4 regions of the uncultured Citricoccus sp. genome follow, and region 4 is predicted to be linked to each of the others. Evidence: riboswitches for the same ligand, from Rfam matches in the RefSeq annotation. Region 4 holds a riboswitch; each other region holds the start of a gene.
The links. A riboswitch is a leader RNA that binds a small molecule or an ion and turns the genes downstream of it on or off. The one in region 4 is predicted to bind S-adenosylmethionine.
Positions count from the first base shown of each region.

Region 1: another riboswitch for S-adenosylmethionine. It lies ahead of Q0283_RS10720 (acyl-CoA dehydrogenase family protein); the one in region 4 lies ahead of Q0283_RS12310 (O-acetylhomoserine aminocarboxypropyltransferase/cysteine synthase family protein).
Region 2: another riboswitch for S-adenosylmethionine. It lies ahead of Q0283_RS10755 (AMP-binding protein); the one in region 4 lies ahead of Q0283_RS12310 (O-acetylhomoserine aminocarboxypropyltransferase/cysteine synthase family protein).
Region 3: another riboswitch for S-adenosylmethionine. It lies ahead of Q0283_RS10175 (LLM class flavin-dependent oxidoreductase); the one in region 4 lies ahead of Q0283_RS12310 (O-acetylhomoserine aminocarboxypropyltransferase/cysteine synthase family protein).

Region 1 covers NZ_CALMQR010000088.1:29,923-35,322, forward strand. Annotated here, with positions in the region: gene Q0283_RS10700 (DUF4397 domain-containing protein) at 134-970, shown strand; gene Q0283_RS10705 (class F sortase) at 963-1,715, shown strand; gene Q0283_RS10710 (RNA polymerase sigma factor) at 1,861-2,340, shown strand; gene Q0283_RS10715 (anti-sigma factor domain-containing protein) at 2,333-3,196, shown strand; SAM riboswitch class I at 3,262-3,362, shown strand; gene Q0283_RS10720 (acyl-CoA dehydrogenase family protein) at 3,467-4,795, shown strand; gene Q0283_RS10725 (MFS transporter) at 4,792-5,400, shown strand, end outside.
Region 2 covers NZ_CALMQR010000088.1:41,796-47,195, reverse strand. Annotated here, with positions in the region: partial or broken gene Q0283_RS10770 (FAD-linked oxidase C-terminal domain-containing protein) at 1-538, shown strand, start outside; gene Q0283_RS10760 (sodium:proton antiporter) at 929-2,614, opposite strand; SAM riboswitch class I at 2,728-2,850, shown strand; gene Q0283_RS10755 (AMP-binding protein) at 2,863-5,088, shown strand; gene Q0283_RS10750 (hypothetical protein) at 5,115-5,339, opposite strand.
Region 3 covers NZ_CALMQR010000080.1:5,757-11,156, reverse strand. Annotated here, with positions in the region: gene Q0283_RS10180 (YtxH domain-containing protein) at 103-591, shown strand; gene Q0283_RS10175 (LLM class flavin-dependent oxidoreductase) at 690-2,141, opposite strand; SAM riboswitch class I at 2,152-2,253, opposite strand; gene Q0283_RS10170 (anti-sigma factor) at 2,312-3,109, opposite strand; gene Q0283_RS10165 (sigma-70 family RNA polymerase sigma factor) at 3,109-3,714, opposite strand; gene Q0283_RS10160 (hypothetical protein) at 3,851-5,179, opposite strand; gene Q0283_RS10155 (acyl-CoA dehydrogenase family protein) at 5,285-5,400, opposite strand, start outside.
Region 4 covers NZ_CALMQR010000103.1:10,914-16,313, reverse strand. Annotated here, with positions in the region: gene Q0283_RS12315 (cystathionine gamma-synthase) at 1-748, opposite strand, end outside; gene Q0283_RS12310 (O-acetylhomoserine aminocarboxypropyltransferase/cysteine synthase family protein) at 750-2,078, opposite strand; SAM riboswitch class I at 2,084-2,195, opposite strand; gene Q0283_RS12305 (ABC transporter substrate-binding protein) at 2,385-3,389, opposite strand; gene Q0283_RS12300 (NtaA/DmoA family FMN-dependent monooxygenase) at 3,403-4,896, opposite strand; gene Q0283_RS12295 (LLM class flavin-dependent oxidoreductase) at 4,967-5,400, opposite strand, start outside.

The sequences.
Region 1 (5,400 bases), on a different contig from region 4:
CGGCCGGAACATCATCCGGACCAACGTCGTCCCTCGTGCAACCTTTCGGCGCCTCCTCCGGTAGTAGGCGGTGTGAGGACAAACGTGCTCATGTGGACGGCCCCGACTGTGGGTCCCGTGAAAGGACGACACCATGCGTAAGGCACTTCCCCTGGCAGTCACCGCAGCATGCGGCGTGGCGATGCTCGGCACGGCACTGCCGGCCACGGCCGGCGAGACGGAGGGATCCGGCGGTGACACCGCGATGCTCTCCGTGCTCCACGGCGTCCCGGACACCACCGTGGACGTGTTCGTCAACGGCGAGCGCACCCTGGACGACTTCGCACCGGGTGACCTGGCCGGCCCCCTGGAACTTCCCGCCGGTGACTACGAGATCGCGGTGACCGCCGCGGACGCGCAGGACGACTCGGAGCCCGTCATCGGCCCGGTGAACGTCACCCTGGACGGCGGGGTCGACTACACCGCGGCGGCCCACCTCGATGCCGAGGGCCAGCCCACCGCCACCGCCTTCGTGAACGACACCTCCGCCCTGGAGGCCGGGAACGGGCGCCTCGTGGTCCGACACGTCGCCGCGGCCCCGGCCGTGGACGTCTGGGCGAACGGTGAGGTGGCCGTCCCCGGCCTGGCCAACCCGGACGAGCAGTCCCTGGACCTGCCGGCCGGCACCCTGGAGGCCGCGGTCTCCGTGGCGGGTGAGTCCGACCCGGTGCTCGGCCCCGCGGACGTGGAGGTCACCGAGGGCGCCGCGACGATCGTCTACGCCTGGGGCTCGGCGGAGGACGGTTCGCTCGCCCTGGCCACCCAGACGGTGGAGGGGATGCACTCCGCCCCCGGCGGCGTCCCCACGGGCAACACCCAGGTGCCCGCCGAGGGTCAGGGCCTGTGGTGGGCCGCGGGCGGCGGCGCGCTGCTCCTGGCCGCGGCCGGTGCGGTGACGGCGTTGCGGCGCCGGTCCTCCGTCCGTGCCTGAGACGACCCGCCGGGGCAAGTCCTCGCCCCGCGGGTCCAGGGCGGCGGGGCCGGTCCTCGCCGCCCTGGCGGTCGCAGTCGCCCTCGCGGGCACCGGTTGCGCACCTGCCGGCGTGGTGGAGCCCCCTTCCTCCGACCCGGCTGCGGCCGCACCATCCTCCTCCGTCTCCCGGGCACCGGCGGCCTCGTCCCCGGCGCCCGGGGACCCGGGTGGCACCGGTGCCGGCGTCCCCGCCTCCCGTGCGGGAGCCGCGGAGGTCCCGGTGGCCTCCGCGGCCCTGCGGCCCGCGGCCCCGGTGCCCGCACCGGTGCGGCTGGACTACGAGGCCATCGGGGCGGAGATGACGGTGGTGCCCACGGGGGTGGCCGAGGACGGGCAGATGGAGATCCCCGAGGACGCGTCCATCGCCGCCTGGTACCGGTTCGGCCCGGCACCGGCAGACGGCGAGGGCAACACGGTGATCGCCGCCCACGCCGGTTCGGAGCACACGCCCGAGGGGCCGCTGTACGCGCTGCGCACGGCGCGGACGGGGGACACGGTCCGGGTCGGGGACGAGTCCGGGCGGTGGCACGCCTACCGGGTCACCCAGGTGGAGCGCCTGGGCAAGGACGGGCTGGACTTCACCCCCTACTTCACCCGCTCCGGACCGGAACGGCTGGTCCTCGTGACCTGTGGTGGACAGTGGTTGCCGGAGAGGCAGAGCTATGCGGACAACATCATCGTGGTGGCAGAGTCACTGGACTGACCCGTATCCTCGGAGGACGTCCGTGCCACGGGTACGCCCCGGGGTGACGTGATGGACCACCGCCGCCCGCCGGGGCCACGACCGAGGAGGGACGCTGGACAGCGACGACCTCTCCCGACGCTTCGCCGCGGGGAGCGCGGACGCCATGCGTGAGGCCTATGACCAGCATGGCCGTCTCGTCTTCTCCCTGTGCATGGCGGCGCTGTCCAACCGGCAGGACGCGGAGGACGCCACGCAGCAGGTGTTCACGCGGGCCTGGCGCTCGCGGGAGACCTACGACCCCACCCGTCCGCTGGGCGGCTGGCTGACCGGGATCACCCGTCGGGTCGTGGCGGACACGTTCGCGGCCCGGGACCGCCAGCGGCAGCTCGTGGACGCGACGTCCGGCCAGCATCAGCGGGAGGACCGGCAACTGTCCGAGCAGGTCGTGGACCGGGTGCTGGTCCATGAGGCCCTGGAGAGGCTCGGTCCGCCCCAGGATGAGATCCTGAGGATGGCCTTCGTCCAGGACCTCCCGCAGGGGCAGATCGCCGAACGGCTGGGAATGCCCCTGGGAACGGTCAAGTCGCATGTCCACCGGGGACTGGCCCGGCTTCGAGCAGCACTGGAGGTGAACGATGGCTGAGACCGCTGAACGGCACCTGACCGAGGAGGACCTGGCCTCGATCGCCGCCGGCCAGGCGCCCGGCCCCGGGGCCGCCGCCCACCTGCGCTCCTGCCCCGACTGCCGCCTGGACCTCGACCGGACCGAGCGCGTGGTGTCCGCGCTCGCGGCACCGGTCAGCCTCCACGAGCCGTCCGCCGACGTGTGGGCGGGCATCGAACGGGAGTTGGGCCTCCGGCAGGATCCCCACGCCGGACCCGGTCTCGCCGCGGTCCCGGGCGCCCCGGAGCCGGCCGGCACGTCCGGCACGTCTGCGGAGACCGCGCCCGGAGGGCACGGTGGCGGGGGGACGCTCGGTGCCGACGACGCCGGCACGGTGAGCTTCCTGCCCCGGACCCAGCGACGCCGGTGGCCCGTCATCACGGCCGCCGCGGCCGCCGGGCTGGTCGTCGGCGCCGTCGGTGCCGCCGTCGTGGCCGGCCTGGTGGGCCAGGGGGACAGCGGGCAGGACACGCCGCCCCAGCCGGTCGCCGTCGGCGAGGCGGTCCTCGCGCCGGTGACGGAGCGGGACGTGGAGGGGCGCGCCGAGATGGTCGCCGAGCCCGACGGCGCCCTGCGCCTGACCGTCGACGTCTCCGAGGGGCCCCAGGAGGGGTACTACGAGGTGTGGCTGCGCGACGAACAGGCCAGCCGGCTGATCTCGCTGGGCACGGTGTCCGGCCAGACCACCACGCTGCCGGTGCCGGACGGCGTCGACCTCGACCGGTTCCCGGTGGTGGACGTCTCCCAGGAGGAATTCGACGGCGACCCCTCGCACAGCGGCGTGACGCTGGCGGCGGGGGCCATGACCCGGTCCGGGGACGCCACCGCGGGGTGACTGTGTGTCCTGACGTGACGTGGGCGACATCCACGCCCCGGGGATCCATTGCTAGGGTGAACCCGTAACCATCCAGAGCGGCTGAGAGACCTGGCTCGACGACGCCGCAGCAACCCGAGGGGATCATCTCCCCAACGACGGGTGCTAAGGCCAGGACCGATGGAGATCCCGGATCTGCAGTCGGTCTGTGCGTCGGCGTCCGCTGCCTGCGCCGGACCAGCCGTTGGCGTGACTGCCGGTAATCCTCGGTGTGACCGGAAGGACCGCCGAATGTCGCAGAGCACGGCCGAGAAGGCCGCCACCACCGAACACCTCTCCCGGCCGGGACCGGAGGCCGGGGCCGCGAACCTCGCCGAGGGCCTGCCCGCCTCCTACGCGGGATTGCGCGAGCACTTCGCCCCGGTCTTCGCCTCGATCGCGGCCGGTGCCCTGGAACGGGACCTGGAGCGCCGGCTGCCCCGGGAGGAGGTCCGCAGGCTGGACCGCGCCGGGTTCGGCACCCTGCGGGTCCCGGCCGCCCACGGAGGGCCGGGGGTGAGCATCGAGGACTTCACCCGGTTGCTCATCGACCTGGCCGAGGCCGACTCGAACATCGCCCACCTGTACCGGTCCCACTACGGTTTCGTGGAATCCCTGCGCTTCCTGCCCGGCCGCCTCCAGGACGCCTGGTACCCCCGGGTGCTGGCGGGGGCGACGGTGGGCAACGCGTCCACCGAGAAGGGCGGCAACGCCCTGGGCACCCTGAACACCGTGCTGACCCGGAGCGGGGAGGGCTGGGTGCTCAACGGCCGGAAGCTCTACGCGACCGGATCGATCTTCTCGGACTACACGCGGGTCTCCGCCGCACTGGACGGTGAGGACGGACGCCGCTTCGCCGTCGTCGCCACGGACGCCCCCGGTGTCACGCTGGAGGACGACTGGGACGGCTTCGGGCAGAAGCTCACCGGCACCGGCACGGCCCTCTTCGAGGACGTCACCGTCCCCGAGGACGCCGTGCTGGACCGTACCGCGGGCAGCGCCGAGGCCGTCCACGAGGCCGCCTTCTTCCAGCTCGTGCTGCTGGCCGTGCTGGCCGGCATCGCCCGGGCCGCCCGCCGGGACACCGTCGCCACCATCGCCACCCGCAAGCGCACCTTCAACACCGGGCTGGGCCTGCCGTTCCGCGAGGACCCGCTGATCCAGGAGGCCACCGGGCGGATCTCCGCCCAGGCCTTCACCGCCGAGGCCACCGTGCTGCACGCCGCGCGGGCCCTCGACGCCGGCATCCAGGCCGCCATCGATGCCGGGGCGAATGTCCCGGAGTTCACCGGCACCCTGCCGGGAGCCCTGTACGAGTCCGAGATCGCCGTCGAGCACGCCCAGGTCACGGTGCCCGAACTGGCACTGGGCGCCGCCCAGGACCTGTTCCTGACCGTGGGTGCCTCCGCGACCTCCACGTCCAAGGGGCTGGACCGGCACTGGCGCAACGCCCAGACCGTGGCCACCCACAACCCGATCGCCTTCCGGGCCCGCGCCCTCGGCGACTACCACATCAACGGCATCCTGCCGGAGGGCCTGAACGCCATCGGCGACGCGAAGACGGCGGGGCCTGCCGCATGAGCGCCCCGACCATCATGACCACCACCTCCACCGGCGAACCCCGGCAGGGACCCGCGCGGGTCTTCGACGGCAAGAAGCGCGTCCTCGCCTCGGCCTTCGCCGGAACCACCATCGAGTGGTACGACTTCTACCTCTACGGCACGGCCGCGGCGCTGGTCTTCAACGTCCAGTTCTTCCCGATGGCCACCGAGCTCGGCGGCATCGTCGCCTCGTTCGCCACGCTCGCCGTCGGCGTGATCGCCCGGCCGCTGGGCGGCATCGTGGCCGGACACCTGGGGGACCGGATCGGCCGCAAGGCCCTGCTGGTGGCCTCGCTGCTGCTGATGGGCGTGGCCTCGACCCTGATCGGGCTGCTGCCCACCTTCGAGGCGATCGGCTGGTGGGCCGTCGTCGGGCTGGTGGTGCTGCGCGTCCTGCAGGGCCTGTCCGCCGGTGCGGAATGGGGCGGTTCGGCTCTGCTGAGCGTGGAGCACGCCCCGGCCCGGCACCGCGGCTTCTTCGGGTCCTTCACGCAGATCGGCTCGTCCGCGGGGATGCTGCTGGCCACCGGCGCGTTCTTCATCGTGCAGAACGTGCTGAGCGCCGAGCAGTTCGCCGCCTTCGGG
Region 2 (5,400 bases), on a different contig from region 4:
GGCAAGCCCTGCTGGTGGGCCAGACCGTGGGCACCGATGCCCACCGGCAGGCAGAGGAGATCGTCTCAGCATGCCGGGCCGCCGGGGCCGTTCTGGCCGAGGCGGGCGACGGCGACGATGTGCTCCGGACCCGACGGATGGTGAACCCCGCGCTCAGCGCCGCGGGTTTGGCCCTGTCCTGCGACGTTGCCGTTCCGCCCAGCCGATTGGCGCAGATGTTCGGGCGCATCGAGAGCATCTCCGCCCACACCGGTTACTCGGTAAACACCTGCGCCCATGCCGGCGACGGCAACATGCACCCCGCCGTGCTGGCCCCCAGCGATTCCCCGAGGACGTGGCCGCGGCCGAGCACGTGCTGACCCTCATCACCGAGGCCGCCTTGGAGATGGGCGGCGTGATCTCTGGGGAGCACGGCATCGGTTCGCTCAAGACTGGGATGCTCACCCAGCAGTTCGACCCGGACACCCTGGCCCTGCAGCACGAGCTGAAAGCCTTCTTCGATCCTCATGGCATCCTGAACCCCGGGCGAGCCATCTGACCGGCATCACTCCGACATCCCGGGGAAGCAGGCACCGGTCAGCCTGAGCTTCGGGGAGTGGCTGCGACGTTATCTGAAGCCCCAGTTGGCGTTCCAGTCAGCCTGCAGTGAGGGTGCTGTAGAGATGACCGCCAGGCCGTTGGCGGCGTACACGTAGCTGCCAGGATCCACTGATTGCCCCACTCGCCCGCCAGGGCTCGGCCGAGGGGCCCGTCGTGCCAATACCCGACTTGAAGAGTGCGGGCCTCTGATTAGAACTCGATTCCCGGAACGCGGAGGGTCACGACCAGGGCGTGTCTCCTCGTGGGTGGCTGGTTGCGTTGACATGTGCGGCGCGGGGTCATGTGCCCAGCGCTTCAGTCTCAGACGAGAGACATGAGGAGACACGCCCTAACCCGGGCGGGTGGCCTCCGTGTCGATGAAGTGCTGCGCGCGTTGCAGGGTGTGCGAGGAGTACGTGCCCCCGGAGCGGGCGTCCAGCAGCGCGGCCTGTTCCACCTCGACCAGCTGCCGGCGCAGCTCCCGGTACTGTTGCCGCTGGCTGTCCGGGTCCACCTCGGCCACCATCGCCGCCAGTGCCTGCGTGGCCGCCCGGCCCTCCCGTCGGGCCCGCTCCACCACGGCGGGGTCGAAGGGACTGCCGTCCTCACGGAGCAGCGTCCTGTTCTGCAGGTAGGCCTGGCGCGCGGCGATGATCTCATCGGCCAGGCGGCCGATCTCCCGGCGCTGCGCCTCCTCGTCGGTCCCCTTGATGCCGAGCACCCGGATCAGCAGCGGAAGGGTGCCACCCTGGACCACGAGCGTGAGGATGGCCACGGAGAAGGCGATCAGGATCAGTTCGGGACGGTACGGGATGTCAGCCGGGAGGGACTGGGCCGCGGCCAGGGTGATGACGCCGCGCATCCCGGACCACGCCAGCACGGCCCCGCCCCGCCAGCCGAGGCCCTGCGTGGCCAGGAAGTGCGCATCGGCACGCCACCGCCGCAACCGGGCCACCGTCCGCGGGTGGGGCGGCTCCCCGGACGCCGTGGACTCGAGCGCGGCATCGAGGTGCCGCGCGAGCTGGGGGACCCGCCTCTGCCGCGCCCGGAGCACGGCGATGAGCGGCACCACGAAGGCGATGCGCACCACGACGAGGACCGCGGTGCACAGCACGGCGATCCCGACGGCGAACCACAGCCCCCGCCCCGAGGCCTCCGCGTCCGCGACGATCGAGGTGATCTCGAAGCCCATAAGCAGGAACACGCCGTTCTCCAGGAGCAGCTGGATGGTGCGCCAGTTGGTGCGGTCGGTGAGCCGGTCCGCCGCGCTGAGGCGCTGGGGCGCCTGGTGACCGGTGAGGAGGCCGGCAGTGACCACGGCGATGACGCCCGAGGCGTGCAGGTTCTCCGCGGGCATGTACGCCAGGAACGGCACGGTCAGGGAGATCGCCGTGGTGAGGACGGGCTGCTGCCGGATCCTGGACCGGAACCAGACGGTCCCGGCGCCCACGAGGAGACCGAGGACGATCCCGGCGCTGACGGCGTAGGCGAAGTCACCGATGGCACCCCAGAAGGTCACGGCGCCGGCGGTGGCCGCGATGGCGGTGCGGAGCATGACCAGCGCGGTGGCGTCGTTGACCAGGCCCTCCCCCTCCAGGATCATCACCAGCCGGGGCGGCAGGCCCAGTCTCTTGCCGATCGAGGTGGCCGCGACGGCATCCGGCGGGCTGATGACCGCCCCCAGGGCCACTGCGGCCGCGAGATCGATGTCCGGCAGCAGCCACCAGATCAGCCACCCCGTGGCGAAGGCGGAGGCGATCACCAGGAACACGGACAGGGCGCTGATGGTGCCGAGGTCCCGGCGGAAGTCCGTGATGGGGACGTTGACCGCCGCCGAGTAGAGGATCGGCGGCAGCGCGATCATGAGGATCCATTCCGGGTCCAGCAGGATCTGGGGCGCCCCGGGGATCATGCTGCAGCCGATGCCCACCAGGACGAGCAGGATCGGCGCCGCGACGCCTAACCGGGGCGCGAACAGCGAGACCAGCACGATGATCAGGACACCGGCCACGGCCAGCAGTGCGATGTCCTCCATGTGCAGTCCCTGTCCGTCGGCGTCGGTGCACGTCAAAACTAGGGCATCAGGCCGGTGCGTAGCACTGCTTCACCCGTTTCGCTCCGCGGACAGGACCGGTCGTAGAGTGGAGGCGACCATCCCGAGCGGCTGAGAGATCTGGCTCCGTGACGCCGCAGCAACCCGTCCATGGTCCTGGGGTGCCCTCCCGGCACTGCAAGGACCGGACCAGGTGCTACTGCCAGATTCGATGGAAAGAAGGTTCTGTCTTGTCTGTTGCCCCGCACGCCGCTCCCACCGCCACCGCGCGCGACACCCCCGCCCACGCCCCCGGTGCCCTGCCCGGCCCGCTGCCGGCCGACGTCGTGGACGCCGCCGATCCTTCCGTCCACCCGGGCCGGCCCGCGGGCCTGTTGCACGGCGGGCTCGGGGACGGCCGGCCCGTGCGCGAGGAGGACCGGCTCGCGTTCTGGGATGCCGCCGCGCGGCGCCTCGAGTGGGAGACGCCCTGGCACACCACCCACTCCTGGACCCCTGCCGACCCGGCCGCCGAGCGCGGCCCGGAGATCCGCTGGTTCGAGGGCGGCCGGTTGAACGTCGCGGTGAACTGCGTGGACCGGCATGTGGCCGCCGGCCGCGGGGAGAAGGTGGCCCTGTACTTCGAGGGCGAACCCGGTGACCGCCGCGCCGTGACCTACGCCCAGCTCCAGCGCAAGGTCAGCCAGGCCGCCAACGCCCTGCTCGAACTGGGCATCGGCAAGGGCGACCGCGTGGTGGTCTACCTGCCGGTGCTCGTGGAGACGATCGTCATCACCCTGGCCTGCGCGCGGATCGGCGCGGTGCACTCGCTGGTGTTCGGCGGCTTCTCCGCCGAGGCGCTGCGCTTCCGCGTGGAGGACACCGGCGCGAAGCTGCTGGTCACCTCAGAGGGCCAGTACCGCCGCGGCCAGGCCGTGCCCGTCAAGGACAACGCGGACGAGGCCGTCTCCGGCCAGAACCAGATCGAGCACGTGCTGGTGCTCAACCGCACCGGCCACACCGAGGTCGGGGACGGCCCGGGCCAGATCAGCTGGACCGAGGGCCGGGACGTGTGGTGGCACGAGATCGTGGACCGCCAGCCGGAGACCCACACCCCGGAGTACTTCGACGCCGAGACCCCGCTGTTCATCATGTACACCTCGGGCACCACCGGACAGCCCAAGGGCCTCGTGCACACCTCGGGCGGCTACCTCACCCAGGCCTCCTGGTCCTACGACTACCTGTTCTCCCATCCGGACGTGTCCGAGCGGGAGAAGGACGTGCACTGGTGCACCGCCGATCTCGCCTGGGTCACCGCGCACACCTACGAGATCTACGGACCGCTGTCCAACGGCGTCACCGAGGTCATCTACGAGGGCGTGCCGAACGCCCCGCACCCGGGCCGGCACTTCGAGGTCATCGAGCGCTACGGCGTCACCTCCTACTACACCGCTCCCACCCTGGTCCGGTCGCTGATGGGCTGGTTCCCCGAGGGCATCCCCGCGGGGCACGACCTCTCCTCGATCCGCCTGGTGGGCACCGTGGGAGAGGCCGTCAACCCGGAGGCATGGACCTGGGCCCGCACCCAGATCGGCCGCTCGCACCTGGACGCGCTGGACGCCCGGCTCCAGGCCGAGACCGGCGACGACGACGCGCGGGTCCCCCGCGACGGTTCCGTGGGCGTGCCGATGGTGGACACCTGGTGGCAGTCCGAGACCGGCGCCACCGTGCTCTCCCCGCGCCAGGCGGACGAGCGGTTCAAGCCCGGGTGCGGCTCCCGCCCGCTGCCCGGGGTGGACGTGGCCGTGGTGGACGACGCCGGGGCGCCCGTGGCCGCCGGGCTGCAGGGCAAGGTCGTGGTCACCCGCACCGGCCCGGCCATGGCCCGCACCGTGTGGGGCAACCCGAGGCGCTACTTCACCTCGTACTGGAAGGACTACGCCGGGCAGGGCTGGTTCCTGGCCGGCGACGGTGCCAAGGTCGACGAGGACGGGGACACCTGGATCCTCGGCCGCATCGACGACGTCATCAACATCTCCGGACACCGCCTGTCCACCATCGAGATTGAGTCAGCGCTCGTGTCCCACCCCGAAGTGGTCGAGGCCGGGGTCTGCCCCGTTCCGGACGCGAAGACCGGGCACGCCGCCGTGGCCTTCGTGGTGGCCCGGGCGGGCTTCGGGGACGCCCCCGCGCCGGCCGGCACCGGGGCCGGGCCCGCCGCCGACGCCGCCGAGGAGCTGCGCCGGCACGTCGGCCGGGTCATCGGGCCGGTGGCCAAGCCACGCGAGGTCGTCTTCGTGCCCGACGTCCCCAAGACCCGCTCCGGTAAGATCATGCGCCGCCTGCTGACCCAGCTCTACGAGGGCACCGCCCTGGGCGACACCACCTCCCTGCAGAACGAGCCCTGCGTCGGCCAGATCGCCGAGGTCATGGGCCGTCGGCCATCGCACCGCCCGGCCGCCGCGCAGGACGGCTGACCCCGGACCGTCGAGATGGTCACGGCTCAGGACGATGCGGCCCCGTGCCGGTCACAGGCCGGGTCCACCACGGCCACCTGGACGGGGTTCACGATGAGCCGGATGCACCCGCAGGGGTCCGTCGACGTGGTCTCCAGGTTGCCCTCGGCGCCGTAGGGGCGGAGCGGGGCGAGGGTCTTGCACAGGCAGAAGTAGTCCCGGTGCGGGGTGCTCGTCCGGCACTTCATGGTGATGGTCTTGGCATCAAGCATGGCAGCGGCTCCAGGGTGTGCAGTCAATGGGCTGGGTGAGACCGGTGCTGTCATCGACCGT
Region 3 (5,400 bases), on a different contig from region 4:
CCGGAGTCTGGGAACTGGCTGGGAAGTGTTTGACCGTCCGGCGGCGCGGGTGAAGACTCGAGGCATCACCCAACCGGCGGGACCCGCCACGAAGGAGACACGATGAAGCGATTGATCACCCTGGGCGTCGGCGCGGCGATCGGCTATCTGCTGGGGAGCCGCGAAGGCCGCCAGAACCTCGACAAGTTCGCGAAGAACGCGCAGAAGCTCTGGAACGACCCCAAGACCCAGGAGCAGGTCCACAAGGCTGCCTCCACCGTGAAGGACAAGGCCCCGGGCGTGGCGGACAAGGCCACCGGACTGGCCGACAAGGCCGCTGACTCGATCCGGGACCGCGCTCCCGGCGTGGCGGACAAGGCCAGTGCCGCAGCCCACGCCGTCGCGGACAAGGCGACCGCCGCCACCCAGGGCCTGGCCGACCGGGCGGGTACCACCTCCCAGGACTCCGGCGGCAAGCACGCCTCGGCCGGCACGTCCTACGACACCGCCGTCAAGGAGTCCGAGGGGACATCCGGCACCGGCCAGCAGGGCGGCACTCCGACCCCCGGTCCGTCCCAGACCTCCGGAGGCAGCGGACCGGACCGCTACTGAGCGTCCCGCCTCCCGCATGACAGGAGAAGACCCCGGTTCCCGCCCAGCGAACCGGGGTCTTCTCGTCGTCGGGCCCTGGTGATCCGGGGGCCCGGTGGTCAGGCCTGCACGCGGTTGCGCAGTGCGAAGGAGGCCCCGTAGTGGTTCTGGGGCAGGTGGTCACCCCGGCCGAACAGCTTGTGGCGCATGGTGCCCTCGGTGTACTCGGTCTTGTAGCGGCCCAGCTTCTGCAGTTCCGGGACCACGTACTGCACGATGTCCTCGAAGGTGCCCGGGGTGATGTGGTAGGCGAGGTTGAACCCGTCCACATCGGTCTCGTCCTGGATGCGGACCAGTTCCCTCGCCACGGTCTCGCCGGAGCCGATGATGACCGGGCCGAACCCGCCCACGCCGCACCACTCGGCGATGCGCCGCACCGTCCACGGGTTGCCGTCGTCCCCCGAGGCCTTCTTGAAGGTCTCGATGGTGGACTGGATGGCGTTGGACTCCACGTCGCCCAGCGGCTCGTCGAGGTCGAACTGGGACAGGTCGATGCCCATCCAGCCGCTCATCAGCACGAGGCCGCCCTCGACGTCGATGTACTTCGTGAGCTCCTCGTACTTGGCCTGTGCCTCCTCGTCGGTGGCACCCGTGACGATGGTCTGCATGGACATGATGCGGAGGTCGTACGGATCGCGGCCGGCCTCGACGGCGGCCCGGCGGAGCTTCGCCGCGGTGCCCTTGATCAGTTCGGCCGTGGGCGAGTTGATGAACACGGCCTCGGCGTGCTTGCCGGCGAAGGCCCGGCCGCGCGTGGAGGCGCCGGCCTGGTAGATCACGGGGGTGCGCTGCTTGGACGGCTCGGTGAAGGCGATGCCGGGGGTCTTGAAGTACGTGCCCTCGTGCTCGATGCGGTGGACCTTGGACGGGTCGATGAAGACGCCCGACTCCTTGTCGTTGACGACCGCGTCGTCCTCCCACGAGCCCTCGAGCAGCTTGTAGACCACGTCGAGGTACTCGTCGGCGTGGTTGTAGCGCTCGTCGTGCTCCATCTGGTCCTCGTGCCCGAAGTTCCGGGCGGCCGAGGGCAGGTAGCCCGTCACGACGTTCCAGCCCACGCGGCCCTCGGTGAGGTGGTCCAGCGTGGCCAGGCGGCGTGCGAAGGCGTACGGGTGCTCGTAGGCGGTGCCCGCGGTGACGCCGAAGGTGAGGTGCTTGGTCACGGCGGCCATCGGCGGGACCACAAGGATCGGGTCGTTGGTGGGCACCTGGGTGCCGGCCTTCAGGGTGGCCTCGTCCGAGCTGCCGTAGACGTCGTAGGGACCCAGGACGTCGGCGATGAAGATGCCGTCGAACAGCCCCTTCTCCAGCGTCTGGGCCAGCCCCGTCCAGTAGCCCAGGGTGTTGTAGTCGCGGGCGTGGTCGTCCGGGTGGCGCCACAGGCCGGGGGACTGGTGGGCCACGCAGTTCATGTCGAAGGCGTTGAAGAGGATCTCGCGCCGGCCGGCGGGGGTGGTCGGCACCCCTGCGGGCAGTCCGGCGGTGGTGTTCTGGGCATTCGATGACGTCATGGTGATGCTCCTTCCATCGGTCCTGGCGGTAGCACCGGTCCCGCGCCCCGGGGGCGCGTGGTGGTTGCTGCGGCGTCGACGAGCCAGGTCTCTCGGCCGCTCTGGATGGTTACCGGGCAATTGGAGCACACCGTCCGGGGCCGGGACGAATCCGGTGTCCTCCGGTGACGTCAGCCCGCGGCCACCACCACGACAGGATCCGTGGTGGGGGCCGGCGATCCCCCGGCGGGCTCGAGGGTGAGGGCCAGCGCCGCCCTGGCCGGCACCTCGGGCAGCCGGACGAGGGCCAGACCGTCGTCGAGTTCCAGGAGCCCCGCGGACCGGGGCGACTGATCGCCCTCGAGGGTCCACAATTGGTAGACGCGGTCACCCTCCGGGGCAGCAAGGCCCCGGGCGGCCACCACGGTCTCGCCCGAGGGGGCCCGCGCGACCTCGACTGTGCCGCCGCCCGCCACGGGTGCCGTCTCCTGACGGGCTCCGTCCTGTCCGAGTACCTGTTCGATGGCCACCACCTGGTCCTGCTGCGTCAGGCCCCCGTCCTGCCACGGCTGGGCGAGGAGCAGCACTGCGGCGGTCGCGGCCGCCGCCGCAGTGGCGGCCACCGCGGTCCAGGCCCGACGGCGGCCGGGCCAGCGTCGTTCCCGCTGGTCCCGCAGGCTGGTGGGCGCGTCCGGATCCTGCGATCCCGCGGTGGCGGCACCGGCGGACGTCGCCTCGGGACGCACCCCGGTGTGTGCGGACCGGAGGGACCTGGCCTCGGCGTCGACGGCGCCCAGGACGCGGTCCCTCAGCCCGGCAGGCGGCGCCGCGTTCTCGCGGGTGCCCAGACCGTCCGTGGCCCGCAGCAGGGCGTCGGCCTCGGCCCGCAGGACGGGGTCGACGCGCAATCGCTCCTCGATCCGGCGCCGCTCGGCCTCGTCCACGGCATTAAGGGCCCAGGCGGCGAGCAGTTCCCGTTCGTCGGCCATCACTCCACCCCCAGGCAGTCCAGTAGTCGGTGCAGGCCGGTGCGCATCCGTGATTTCACGGTGGCGAGCTTGGCCCCGAGCCGGTCGGCGACCTCTCGGTACGAGAGCCCGCCGTAGTATGCGGCCGTGACGGCCTCGTGTTCCAGGGCCGTCAGCGCACCCAGGCAGTCGGCCACCCGGCCCCGGTCCTCGGCGTCGGTCACCGCCTCGGAGACGTCGTCGTGGTCCCGGCCAAAGGATGCCGCGCCTGCCCGGAGCTCCCGGTCGCGTCGGGACTGGGTGGATCGCACCAGGTCCACGGCCCGCCGGTGGGTGATCGAGCAGACCCAGCCGATCACCGATCCCCGCTCGCGGCGGTACCCCCCGGCGCCACGCCAGGCGTCCAGCAGGGCCTCCTGGGTGACGTCAGCCGCCAGGTCCCGGTCCCGCACCACGCGCAGGGCCAGGCCATACGCACGCGGGGCGACGGCGTCGTAGAAGGCGGCGAAGGCCTGCTGATCCCCCTGGGCGCTGCGCCGGAGGTGGTCCACCAACTGGTCCTCACCGGCCCCGGTCCGCGGGCGCGGGCCTGGGGGCGTGGTCCCCGGTCCGGCGTCGCGCGTCATCCGGCCAGCGTATCCGCGCCCTGCTCCCCCGTGCGAGGCGAGGCCAGGATCGGCGTGGCGCTGGTTCGACCGCGGCGTCCCGGGATGCCCCTGGGGGCAACCGGGACGCCGTGCGCCGGTCACCGGCCCGGACCGGTCACGGGACGAGGGCCTCCGCCATCGAGTCGATGGCCCCGGAGAGCGTCTCCACGTGCATGCCCAGCCCCTCGGCGATGTCCGCGGCCGGCAGTTCTCCACCGCTGATCTCCTCGAAGAACTCCCCGGCCTGCGGGCGGTATCCGTCCAGGTCCATCAGGGCCTGCTCGGCGGCCTCGGTGTCCCCACCGGCCCGGGCCTGCGCATAGTCCACGAAGAACCCGATGTGCTCACGCCACAGTTCCAGGAACGCCGTGCCCTGCTCCTCGCCGGCCAGCGAGCCGATCTTCTCGGCGAGGGCCTTCGAATTGGTGTCCAGGGTGGCGGCCGCCGCGGTGAAGGCCTCCGAGTCGGTGCCACCCTGTGCGGTGTAGGCGGTGAACACGGCGATCCCGGCGAGGTAGACGTGCTCCTGCAGGTCGTAGGTGAGCTGAGCCCGCAGCGTGGCGGCGTCGTCCATCGGGTCGCCTTCCATCCCGGTGGCCGTGACGACGCCACCGGAGATGGTGGCCGCCGCCTCGCCGACGTGGTGCGCGGCCATCCGCAGGTCGTCGTAGGCGGCCGGGTCGCCGGCTGCGAGGCCGTCGATGGCCATGGTGAGGGTGTCCACATGGCCGTGCAGGGACTCCGTGACGGCCCCGGCCGGCAGCTCGCCGCCCGTGAGCTTCTCGAAGAACGAGCCGGCTTCCTGCGTGTACCCCTCGAGGTCCGCCATCGCCTGCTCCTTGGCGGCCGCGTCCCCACCCTTGGCGGCCGCGGCGTAGTCCACGAAGTAGCCGATGTGCTCGCGCCACAGCTGCAGGAACGCCTCCGAGGTCTCCGCGTCCGAGGCGGCCTCGATGGTGGCTGCCAGCTCCTGGGAGTTCTCGTCCAGGGCGGCGGAGGCCAGTTCGGTCTCCGGGCTGTCGAGTTCGGTGGCGTAGGCCGTGGCCACCGTCATCCCGGCCAGGTAGACGTGCTCCTGCAGTTGTGCCGTCAAGGTGGCTCGCACGGTCGCCGCGTCGGAGGAGGGGTCTCCCCCCACGTCTGCCGCGGTGGCGAATCCGGTGGCCAGGGTCTCGGCGGTCTTGGGCATGTGGGCCGCGGCGGTCCGGGCGTCGGCGAACGGGTCACCGGTGGAGGCCGGCATCGGCATGTCCTCCGACGCACCGCCCTCCATGCCCCCGGACGTGTTCGCGGAGGCCGAGGGCGAGGCGGACATCGACGCCGAGGCGGTGGACTGGTCCGGTTGCGCGCCTGCGTCCCCTCCGGCGCCGCAGGCGGCGAGGGACAGGGCGAGGGCAATGGTGCCGAGGACGGCCGCGGACTTCTTCGTGGTGTTCGTGGTCATGACTGCTCCTTGGTCGATCCAGCGTTGACGTCTGGTGTTCGGAGCAGGTGCCGGGCCGGATGGGTCCGGCGTGGAAATTCTCGTCGCGAGGTCCGGAAAGCCCCCTCAGGCCGTGCCTGTGGACAGGTAGGGCACCGGCGCGGTGCCGTTGACCTCCCAGTCGCCCACCATGCGGGCCATGAAGACCGCCGGGTCGTGGCTGGCCAGGGTCCGTGCGTTGC
Region 4 (5,400 bases):
CGGCGAACTGCTGGTAGCCGACCGCCTCGGCCAGGTCCCGCCCCCGGTACTCCCGGTCGGCCACCACCACGGCCCCGCCCAACACGTCCGAGTGCCCGCCGATGTACTTGGTCGTGGAGTGCACCACCGCGTCCGCACCGAGGTCCAGGGGCCGCTGCAGGTACGGGGAGGCGAAGGTGTTGTCCACCACCAGCAGCGCCCCGGCCCGGTGGGCGATCTCCGCCCAGGCGGCCAGGTCCGCGATGCCCAGCAGCGGGTTCGACGGGGTCTCCACCCACAGCACGGCCGTGGTGCCGGGGCGGACCGCCGCCGCGACCGCCATGGGATCGGTGATGTCCACCGGGGTGTTCTCAACGCCCCACGGCGCGAGGACGCCGTTGATGAGCCGGTTCGTCCCGCCGTAGCCGTCTCCGCCGAGCACGATGTGGTCCCCGGGGCGCAGCACCGAGCGCAACAGGGCGTCCTCGGCGGCGAGCCCGGAGGCGAACGCGAACGCCCGGCTCCCGTGCTCCAGGGCGGCCAGTTGGGTCTCGAAGCCGTTGCGCGTGGGGTTGGACCCGCGGCTGTACTCGTGGCCGCCGCGCAGCAGGTTGATGCCGTCCTGGACGAAGGTGCTGGTCTGGTAGATCGGCGGCACGACCGCCCCGGTCAGCGGGTCCGGCTCCTGGCCGGCGTGCACCGCCGTCGTGTTGAAGCCCCGGCGGGTGTCCTGCGCGGTGGCCAGCGCGGCGTCGTTCAGGAGGGTCATCTCAGCGCACCTCCCCGGCCAGGGCGGAGGTCGGCACGGTGGCCGGTACCGAGACCGGCACGGTGGCCAGCGCGCGGTCGAGGTCCGCGACCAGGTCCTGCGGACACTCCAGTCCGATGGACAGCCGGATCGTGGTCTCGCCGATCCCCGCGGCCTCGCGGCGGTCCGGGGCGAGGCGACAGTGGGTCATGGTGGCGGGATGACAGACCAACGAGCGCACGTCGCCCACGTTGGCCACGAGCTGGAACAGCTCCAGCGCGTCGATGAACGGGCCCACGGCCTCCGGTCCGGCCGCCAGGTCGAAGGAGAACACCGAGCCGGTGCCGTGCGGGAAGTCCCGCGCGGCGAGGGCGGCACTGGGGTGCCCGGGGATCCCCGGGTGGTGGACGCGCCCGACGGCGGGGTGCCCGGCCAGGTGCTCGGCCACCGTGAGGGCGGTGGTCCCGTGCCGGGCGATGCGGACCTCGAGGGTCTCCAGGCCCTGGATGAACTGCGCGGCGCTGGCCGGGGCGAGGGTCGGGCCGAGGTCGTGCAGGAACTTGCTGCGGGCCAGCGCGAGGTACGCGCCGCGGCCGTGCCGGTCGACGAGCGTCTGCCCGCCGTAGCGAGCCTTGGGCCGGGCCAGTTGTGGCCACCGTTCCGGGGCCGCGCCGTAGTCGAAGGTCCCCCCGTCCACGATCGCCCCACCGAGCACCGTGCCGTGCCCGCCGAGGAACTTCGTGGCCGAGTGCACCACCACGTCAGCGCCGTGCTCCAGTGGCCGGTACAGGGCCGGCGTGGCCAGCGTGCTGTCCACGATCACCGGCACGCCGGCGCCGTGGGCGATGTCCGCCAGCGCCGGCAGGTCCGGCAGGGTGGCCAGCGGGTTGGTGATGGCCTCGAGGAAGAACGCGCGGGTGTCCGGCCGGATCGCCGCGGCCCACGCCACCGGGTCCGCGGGGTCGGCGAACGTGACCTCAATGCCGAAGTCGGCGAAGGTGTCCGTCAGCAGGTCCACCGTCCCGCCGTAGAGCTGACTGGAGGCGACCAGGTGCTTGCCGGCGTGGAGCAGGGTCAGCAGGGACAGGGCGACGGCGGCCTGGCCGGTCGCGGTGCCGATGGCCCCGATCCCGCCCTCCAGGGCCGCCAGCCGGTTCTCGAACACGGCCACGGTCGGGTTGCCCGTGCGGCTGTAGGTGAAGCCCGGGGTCTCCAGCCGGAACATCGAGGCGGCCGTGGCGTGGTCCGGGAAGCGGTAGGCCGCCGTCTGGTGGATGGGCACGGCCACCGGCCAGTAGGGGGCCTCGGGCTCGTAGCCGGCGTGGATCTGTTCCGTGGCGTGATGATTCATTTGATCCTCCATCGATCCTGGCGGTAGCACCGTGCCGGCCGGTCCCGGTGTCCCGGGTCGGTTGGCTGGTTGCTGCGGCGTCGTCGAGCCAGATCTCTCGGCCGCTCTGGATGGTGTGGTGGGCCAATCCCACTCGATGGACCCGGTGGGAGTCCAGCGGCGGGCGGGCAGGTGCGTCACAAAACCGCACGTCGGGACATCTTCGGGCCGGACGGTCGCGTCGGCCGCTGCGGCCGGCGTCGGGACCGGGTTTGTGACAGGTTGTGACGGGGCCGGGAGGTGTCGGCCGGTCCGCCCACCGGCCGCTCAGTCCTTCAGTCCGGGTGGGTTCAGCGCGGAGGCGTCGATTCCCTCCTCGGCCAGACCCCACTGCTGGAGGATCTGCCCGTACACTCCGGTTTCAATCAAGTGGTCCAGTCCTGACTGGGCGGCCTCACCCAGCCCCGTGCCCTTCTGCACGGCCACCGAGATGTGCGCAGTGTCGGGCCAGCCGCCGGCCACCAGTCCGACCAGCCGGGTCTGTCCCGTCTGGGCGGCCTTGTAGGCACCGGTCGAGTTGGGACCGAAGGTGGCGTCGGCCCGGCCGGCCTGCAGCGCGAGGCCGGCGGCGGAGTCGTCCTCGTAGTACTGCAGGTCCACCGGATCCAGTCCGGCCTTTCGGTTCTGCCGATCCCACGCCATCAGAACTTTCTCCTGGTTGGTGCCGGACCCCACGATGACCCTCAGACCCGCCACGTCCTTCGCCTCGGTGATCTGTTGGATGTCCGAGTCCGAGGTTACGTAGAACCCGAGCTTGTCCTCGCGGTAACTGGCCATGTCGTACTTCTGCTTGCGCTCGTCCGTCACCGTGACGTTGGAGATGACGGCCTCGTACTTGCCGGACTCCAGGCCCAGGGGCCAGTCCTCCCAGGCGACGGGGACTAGCTCCAGCTCCAAGCCGAGGGAGTCGGCGAGGGCGGAGGCGATGTCCGGATCGCTGCCGACGGGCGTCGCATTGTCCGTGGCGTAGACCGAGAGCGGAGCCGAGTAGGGGACGGTGGCGACGGTGAGCCTGCCATCGGCGGACACCGCTTCCGGGACCAAGGCAGCCGCCTCCTCGGACGCCGTGGCCCCGGGGCGTTCGCGGTCCGGGGACAGGTCCACCGTGGTGCCGCTGCCGATATCGACCTCGGCGGCACCGGTGGCGGCGCTGCTACCGGGATCGGAGCAGGCGGTCAACCCGAGCAGTGCGGCCAGCCCGGTGGCGGTGAGCGCGGTGAGACTCCGGTGGCGGTTCCGGGGCCGCGGGACGGTGCGGAGGGTGGTGGTCATGCTGGGGGTCCTCTCAGGTGGTGGCCGGCAAGGCCGGCCGGCCGGTGTCGTGGTCTCGGTGGGCTGCGCGGGTCCCGATGGCGGCGCACGAGTCGCCCGTGCCGTCCGCAGCTCCTGCGTCAGAGCCCTCGCCCTCGGGCCAGTCCAGGCCCAGGTGCTCGCGCAGGGTGTCCCCGGCGTACTCGGTCGGGTACACACCTCGGTCCTGCAGTGCGGGGACAAGGTGGTTGACGATGTCGTCGAGCCCGGAGGGGATCAGCCACGGGGTGATGTTGAACCCGTCCACGGCACCGAGCCGGGCGTACTCGGCCAACCGGTCGGCCACCTCGGCGTAAGAGCCGGAGAACGTCCGGGCGGCACCCCGGGAGGAACGTTCACGGACGAACTGCAGGATGTTCTGGCCCTTCTCCGCGGCCTCACGCCGCCACGCGCCGGTCAGCTCTGCGGCCTTCGCGCCCTGAAATCCGCTGCCCCGGGTCACGTCGGTCTCATCCACGGCCGGGGCAATCTCCGGCAACGGGCCCTCGGGATCGACCCCGTCCAGGGGCCGGCCCCAGAACTGCTCGAGGTAGGCGATCGCCTGCTGCGGGCCGACCTGATGACTGCGTACCCACTCCAGCTTCTCCTGCGCCTCCCGGACGGTCGGGGCGAGTACGAACTCGGTGCCGGGCATGATCTTCACCGCGCCGGCCGGCCGCCCGGCCCTCACGGTGCGCTCGGTGATGTCCCTCCGGAAGGCCAGGGCATCGTCGAGGGCGTTGTGGGCTGAGAAGATGACATCGGCCTGGCGGGCGGCGAAGTCCCGGCCGGTGGGTGAGTCACCCGCTTGGAAGAGCACCGGCCGGCCCTGGGGGCTGCGCGGCAGTCGGGAGGTGTAGTCCACCGTGTAGTGCTGGCCCTCGTGATGGACCGGTTCGATCCCGTCCGTGTCCAGCCACTGCGGTGCCGTGCCGTCGGCAGCGATGGCCTTCGCGCCCCAGGAGGCCCAGATGCGCTTGGCGGTGCGCACGAAGGCCTCGGCGTGGGTGTACCGGTCGGCGTGGTCCAGGTAGCCACCGCGGCGGAAGTTTGCCCCGGTCCAGGCGTTGTCCGTGGTGACGATGTTCCAGGCCGCCCTCCCCCCGGAAATGAGGTCCAGGGAGTGCAACCGGTGAGCCAAATCCGCCGGGTCGTTGTAGGTGGTGTTCTGCGTGGCCACCAGCCCAATCTTCGTGGTGACCTGCGCCAGGGCCGCGAGCATGGTCTGGGCGTCGGGCCGGCCGACCACATCGAGGTCGTGCAGGTGGCCCAGGTGTTCGCGCAGCCGCAGTCCCTCCCCGAGGAAGAAGGCGGCGAACAGGCCCTGCTCGGCGGTCTGGGCCAAGCGCCGGAAGGACTCGAAATCCGTTTGCGAACCGGCCTCGGGGACGTTCCAGACAGTGGAGGAGTTCACCCCCTGGAAGAAGACACCGAACTGGAGTTGGTGCCTCGGCCGACTGGGGGTGGTGGATGCATTGTGGTCTGACATCTGAAGGTCTCCTGGTCTTCTCGGACGTCCGGTCTCGTCGGGCCGTTCAGGCGGTCGGGCGCTCGGCCCGTCAGGCGGTGGCAAAGCGGCTCGCCGGGCGGGCCAGGCCCAGGGTCTGACGGAAGGTGCGGCCGGGCCCCACGGGGGCCAGCAGCCCGGCCCGGCGCAGTTCCGGAAGCACCAGGTGCCCCAGCTCGGCGGCATCGACGTCCAGGACCGCCGGGTGGATTCGCACCCCGCCGGCTACGGTGAACAGTTCGGCGAGGTAGTCGGTCAGTTCCGTAGCGGTCCCAGCGAACAGTGCCGGGCCACCGGTGGCGGCCTCCCACGCCTCGAGCTCGGCCCAACGGGCCGCGCCGCTCTGCCCCCGCGCGTCGAGCACCACCGTCAGTTCCGCCACGACCGTGTCTGCGTCCAGGCCTCCAGCGGACCGGGCGGTCGCCGCGGACAACAGGGCCTCGGGGTCGGCGGCGGAGACCAGCACGGCGTCGGCCCCGTGGACGG